2 linked regions of the Cycloclasticus pugetii PS-1 genome follow. The protein of the gene in region 1 interacts with the protein of each later gene in a pairwise test. Links are inferred from orthologs where the notes say so. Each region holds a gene or a part of one and is shown in the gene's direction. Other genes may lie near its edges.

What was found.
Region 2: the proteins of odhB (region 1) and lpdA interact in binary tests that used the Escherichia coli proteins (3 or more experiments, as listed by UniProt). The link is inferred for Cycloclasticus pugetii PS-1 from one-to-one orthologs.

What each region holds. Positions count from the first base shown.
Region 1 is NZ_ARVU01000001.1:1,487,550-1,490,750, forward strand. Bases 317-3,186 are described here. They hold odhB (2-oxoglutarate dehydrogenase complex dihydrolipoyllysine-residue succinyltransferase), read left to right. Parts: upstream 317-1,058; coding sequence 1,059-2,315; downstream 2,316-3,186. Other genes in these bases: CYCPU_RS0107260 (2-oxoglutarate dehydrogenase E1 component), read left to right, coding at 317-1,029; lpdA (dihydrolipoyl dehydrogenase), read left to right, coding at 2,329-3,186. In the rest of the region: more of CYCPU_RS0107260, read left to right, coding at 1-316; more of lpdA, read left to right, coding at 3,187-3,201. UniProt on the Escherichia coli protein: E2 component of the 2-oxoglutarate dehydrogenase (OGDH) complex which catalyzes the second step in the conversion of 2-oxoglutarate to succinyl-CoA and CO(2).
Region 2 is NZ_ARVU01000001.1:2,015,274-2,018,577, reverse strand. The notes cover bases 229-3,201. They hold lpdA (dihydrolipoyl dehydrogenase), read left to right. Parts: upstream 229-830; coding sequence 831-2,573; downstream 2,574-3,201. Other genes in these bases: CYCPU_RS0109865 (alpha/beta fold hydrolase), read left to right, coding at 2,587-3,201; aceF (dihydrolipoyllysine-residue acetyltransferase), read left to right, coding at 229-821. Outside these bases: more of aceF, read left to right, coding at 1-228; more of CYCPU_RS0109865, read left to right, coding at 3,202-3,304. UniProt on the Escherichia coli protein: Lipoamide dehydrogenase is a component of the glycine cleavage system as well as of the alpha-ketoacid dehydrogenase complexes.

The sequences.
Region 1 (3,201 bases):
CCTATCGACTGGGGTTATGCTGAAAACATGGCCTATGGAACATTACTAAGTAAAGGTAGAAATATTAGAATGACGGGGCAGGACGTAGGCCGCGGAACATTTTTCCACCGCCATGCCGTTTTGCATAATACGCAAAATGGTGAGACCTATACCTCGCTAAGACATATGTTTCTAGAACAAGGTAGATTCTCTCTCTATGATTCTTTTCTATCTGAAGAAGCGGTTCTAGGTTTCGAGTATGGCTACTCCACAACAGAACCCGATGATCTAGTTATATGGGAAGCACAATTTGGTGATTTCGCCAATGGTGCACAAGTGCTGATGGATCAATTTATAAGCTCAGGTGAAACAAAATGGGGGCGCATCTGTGGTCTTGTTATGTTATTACCTCATGGTTACGAGGGCCAGGGCCCTGAACATTCATCAGCCCGCTTAGAGCGTTACCTACAATTATGCGCCGAACATAATATGCAAGTTTGTGTTCCATCGACACCAGCACAGATCTTTCATTTATTACGCCGCCAAACATTGAGTTACTTCCGTAAACCACTGATTATAATGAGCCCTAAGAGCTTACTGCGACACAAACTAGCAACATCTACCTTAGAAGAGCTCACTGAAGGCAAGTTTCACCCACTGATTCAAGAAGTGGATGATATTGATCCTAATAAAGTCACAAGACTGATCGTCTGCTCTGGAAAAGTCTATTATGATTTACTCGAACAGCGCAGAAGCGATGGCCTTGAAAACGTTGCTATTTTCAGAGCCGAACAGCTTTACCCATTCCCTATCGATGAGCTACATGAGTCTTTTGAGCAATACCCTCAATTAAAACAACTCGTTTGGTGTCAAGAAGAGCCCAAAAATCAAGGTGCCTGGTACCAAATTAGACATCGGTTTTTTGATTTACTCAGCGAGAAGCTAGAACTTAAATATGCAGGTCGGCCTATGTCAGCATCACCAGCCGTTGGTCAATTTAGCCTACATGTTGAACAGCAACAAAAATTAATCCATACAGCACTTTATTAAAAAATAGACTTTAAAAAAAAGGAACAAACATGAGCATTGAAGTCGTAGTACCTAGCCTTCCAGAATCCGTTGCCGATGCCACTTTAGTAACTTGGCATAAACAAGCCGGTGACACCGTTTTAAAAGATGAAAATCTAGTTGACCTCGAAACAGATAAAGTAGTTTTAGAAGTCCCTGCACTGTCAGATGGCGTGTTAGCAGAAATCATTGAGCCAGAAGGTTCTACTGTATTAAGCGGCCAATTGCTGGCTCGCATAGAAGCTGGTAGCGCCAAACCAGAAACCCCAAGCCCAAAAGCAACACCGGCAAAATCAGAACCAGCAACAACGACTTTACCTGCTGAAAAAAATTCAGGTTCAACTGAAGCACTTAGTCCTGCTGTTAGAAAACTCGTTGCTGAGCATGGATTAGACCCCCAACAAATTGCAGCCTCAGGTAAAGGCGGCAGAATCACCAAAACCGATGTGCTAAACCATATCAAGCAACAGTCTAGTAATGGCGTCACAACAGCTTCAGCAACCATGAGCAATTCGGCACCGAGCAAAGCGGCTAAGGCAACACCAATGCCAACCTTACCAACAAGTGAGCGTGCAGAACAACGCGTGCCGATGACACGCCTTCGAGCAAAAATTGCAGAGCGCTTAATTCAAGCTCAGCAAAACACGGCTATGTTAACAACGTTTAACGAAGTAAACATGCAGCCTATTATGGACATTCGCAGTAAATATAAAGATCAATTCTCGAAAGTTCATGATACAAAATTAGGCTTTATGTCATTTTTTGTTAAAGCAGCCGTTGAGTCACTTAAGCTTTTCCCATCAGTCAACGCCTCTGTTGATGAACAAGATATTATTTACCATGGTTATTATGATATCGGCATTGCCGTTTCATCACCTCGCGGCTTAGTAGTGCCGGTACTGAGAGATGCAGACCTGAAAAATTTTGCCGCCATTGAAAGCGGTATTGCTGAATTTGGTATCAAAGCCCGTGATGGAAAATTAGGCATCGATGATCTAACCGGCGGTACATTTACAATCACTAATGGTGGTGTATTTGGATCAATGATGTCGACTCCTATTTTGAACCCACCACAAAGTGCTATTTTGGGTATGCATGCCATTAACCAACGAGTGATGGTAGAAAACGGTGAAATGGTTATACGTCCTATGATGTATCTAGCCTTATCTTATGATCATCGAATTATAGATGGTAAAGAAGCAGTGTCCTTTTTAGTCACTATAAAAGACTTCTTAGAAGACCCCGCAAGATTACTGTTAAACGTTTAATAGGGAGCATCCCATGAGTTTAGATAATAAATTTGACGTTGTTGTCATCGGCGGTGGACCGGGTGGTTATGTCGCCGCAATTCGTTGCGCTCAACTTGGCCTAAAAACAGCCTGCGTTGATGAGTTTACTGATAAAAACAATAAAGCATCCCTTGGTGGCACCTGCCTAAATGTCGGTTGCATACCGTCTAAAGCTCTACTTGAGTCCTCACATCATTATGAACAGTTAAACCACGGCTTAGATGAGCATGGTATCAAAGTAACTGGGCTGAAGATTGACGTGCCCACAATGATCAAAAACAAAGACGATATCGTAAGTCGTCTTACCGGTGGCATCAGTGGTCTCTTTAAGGCTAATAAAGTCACCAGCTTTCATGGTCGCGGAAAATTACTGGCTGGGAAGCAAGTCGAAATCACTAGCAACACTGATGATGTTTCTGTTATTTCAGCAGACAGCATTATCTTAGCAACCGGCTCACGCCCTATCGATATCCCCTCTGCCCCTGTCGACAACATAAATATTGTCGACTCCACTGGCGCACTGAATTTTGATAAAACACCTAAAAAATTAGGCGTAATTGGGGCCGGTGTCATTGGCCTGGAATTAGGCAGCGTATGGAACCGCTTAGGGTCGGATGTTGTGTTACTTGAAGCCCAAGATGAGTTTTTACCGGCAGTAGATACAAAAATAGCAGCAGAAGCCAAACGGCAATTTAAGAAACAAGGACTTGATATCAAAATGGGTGCTCGCGTTACCAAGGCGACCACAAAAGCTAAAAAAGTAACTGTCAATTATGAAGATGCTTCAGGCGAACATACCATAGAACTGGACAAATTGATCGTATCGGTTGGTCGCAGGCCCAACACAGATAATTTATTTGCTCCA
Region 2 (3,304 bases), 530 kb from region 1 along the record:
AAGGCCGGCTTTTAAAAGAAGACATTAAACAACACGTTAAGCAAATTATTGCCGGCCAATCAGCGACGTCTTCATCAGTTGGCTCGGGGATTCCACCTATTCCAGAGGTTGATTTTACAAAATTTGGTGAAATAGAGGAAAAACCGCTCAGTAAGATTAAGCGCTTAACAGGCACGAATTTAACGCGTGCTTGGCTGAATGTGCCGATGGTGACACATCATGAGCTAGCAGACATTACTGATATGGAAGCGTTCCGTAAATCATTAAAAGCAGATGCTGAAAAACGGGGTGTGAAGGTCACGTTTTTAGCATTTATGATGAAGGCTTTAGTGGCTGCATTAAAAGAGTTTCCACAGTTTAATGCCTCGTTATCGCCAGATGGTAATAGCTTGATTTATAAAAAATATTACAACATTGGTATAGCTGTTGCGACACCAAATGGGCTTGTTGTACCTGTCTTTAAAGATGTTGATAAGGTCAGTATTTTTGAGTTGGCTGAACAAATGGGCGTGATCAGTAAAAAAGCAAGGGATGGTAAGCTTTCTCCAAAGGAAATGCAGGGCGCATGTATGACGATCTCAAGCCTAGGTGGAATTGGCGGTACTGCTTTTTCACCAATTGTTAACGCCCCCGAAGTGGCGATCTTAGGTGCGACACGTGCAGAGATGCAGCCAGTCTGGAATGGTAGTGAATTTATCCCCCGCTTAATGCTTCCATTAGATCTCACTTATGATCATCGCGTGATAGATGGTGCGGATGCTGCCTCCTTTATGGTAGCGCTTTCACGTTATCTCAATGACATCCGTCGTGTGTTGTTGTAGGAGGATATGATGGCTAATCTAATAGATATAAAAGTTCCAGACATTGGCGAGTTTGATGACGGCGTAGAGGTAATTGATATTCAGGTCGCTGTGGGTGATAGCGTTGCGGTCGAAGACAGTCTTTTGACCTTGGAAAGCGACAAGGCGTCGATGGATATTCCAAGTACCTCAGCCGGTGTTGTGAAAGAAATAATGGTTGCATTAGGCGATAAAGTGGTTGAAGGTGATTTATTGATAAAGCTTGAAGCATCTGAGGCTATGGCGACGCAGGACTCGTCAGCTGCTGACGATATTCCAGTGGCAGAACCTGTTTCCACGCCGCCTGTAAGCGCAAATGAAAGTGCTGATCTGCATGTGGATGTACTGGTTATGGGCGCAGGTCCTGGTGGTTACACGGCGGCCTTTCGCGCAGCTGACCTCGGCAAAAAAGTGGCGCTTATAGAACGCCATGCCTCGTTAGGGGGCGTTTGCTTGAATGTTGGATGTATTCCATCAAAAGCATTATTGCACCAAGCGCAGGTTATTCATGAGGCGGCAGAAATGTCAGCACATGGCGTTACTTTTGAACCTCCGACGTTGGATATCGATGCTATTCGTGGCAATAAAGAGAACATTATTCAGCGCTTAACAGGTGGCTTAGCAGGCTTAGCAAAACAACGGAATGTTACGGTTGTGACAGGGTATGCGAATTTTGCATCCAGCCATTCTGTTGTGGTTGAAAATGAAGGCAGTAGCCAAACGATATCCTTCGATAATGCAATTATTGCAGCCGGTTCGCAGCCGGTTAAAATCCCTGGTTTCCCGTACGACGATGATCGTCTGATGGACTCAACAGGTGCGCTCGCTCTGGCCGATGTTCCTGAAAAAATGTTGGTGATCGGTGGCGGTATTATTGGTTTAGAAATGGCGACGGTCTATCATGCTTTAGGTTCAAAAATTAGTGTGATTGAATTAATGGATCAATTGGTAGCCGGTTGTGATAAAGACCTTGTTAAGCCCCTACATAAAAGATTATCGAAACAGCTTGAAAATATTTACTTGAAAGCAAAAGTAACGGCTATTGAGTCAACAGATGATGGCTTGAAAGTAAGCTTTGAAGGCGAAGGTGTGCCCGACTCAGCGGTATATGACCGAGTGTTGATGTCTGTAGGTCGTCGTCCTAACGGCAGTTTAATTTCGGCAGATAAAGCCGGTGTGAATGTAGATGAGCGCGGCTTTATTTCGGTCGATAAGCAAATGAGAACCAACGTACCACATATTTTTGCGATTGGTGATGTCGTTGGTAACCCTATGTTAGCGCATAAGGCAGTTCATGAAGCAAAAGTAGCCGCTGAAGTGATAGCGGGTGAAAAAGCAGCCTTTGACCCTATGACGATTCCATCGGTAGCATATACCGACCCTGAAATTTCATGGATGGGATTGACCGAAACAAAAGCAAAAGCGGATGGTATTAAGTACGAAAAATCTGTTTTCCCATGGGCAGCGAGTGGTCGCGCCTTGAGCATTGGCCGCGATGAAGGGATGACCAAAATCCTTTGGGATCCTGAAACAAAACGTATTTTAGGTGCAGGTATTGTTGGCACCAACGCAGGTGAATTAATTGCCGAAGCGGTTTTAGCATTGGAAATGGGTGCAGATGTTGACGATATGGGGTTAACCATTCATCCACACCCGACCTTATCTGAGACCTTGTGTTTTGCAGCAGAAATGCAGGCGGGTTCAATTACCGACTTATACGTTAAAAAGAAATAAGTCGGGTCAGGCGATGAGCGTATCACTGAATTTTGTACGACACGGTGAAGCGGGTAGGCCGATAATTATTTTACATGGGCTATTTGGTAGCGCGCGTAATTGGCAGGGAATTGCAAAGCAATTGGCAGAACACGACACGGTATACAGCTTAGATTTACGTAATCATGGTTCATCTCCACATGCTGATGAGATGGGGTATGAATCAATGGCGACTGATGTGCTAGCGTTTATGACGCTTGAAGACATTAAAGAAGCGGTGGTACTAGGCCATAGCATGGGTGGGAAAGTTGCGATGCAACTGGCCCTCTCAGAGCCAGAAAAGGTGAGTCAATTAATTGTTGTGGACATGGCACCTGTGACGTATTCGCATAATTTCGATGATGTGTTGTTGGGCCTATATCATGTACCACTTGACAGCGTCGGCTCAAGAAAAGAAGCTGATCAGTACTTAGCTGAAAAACTAAGTACGCCCAGTTTAAGACAGTTTTTACTACAAAACTTGGTGGCGAATACATCAAGGGGTTATCAGTGGAGAGTTAACCTTGCGAGCATTGAAAAAAGCATGCCTGATATTATGGGGTTTCCAGCAAATAGCCTTAAGAAGCAGTATGCGAATCGTGCGTTGTTTATTAATGGTGGTCAATCAACCTATATGACGTCACGCTACCGAGAACCGACGAAAGAAATGTTTCCAGCCGCCGAATTTCAAACCATAGCTAAGTCTGGCCATT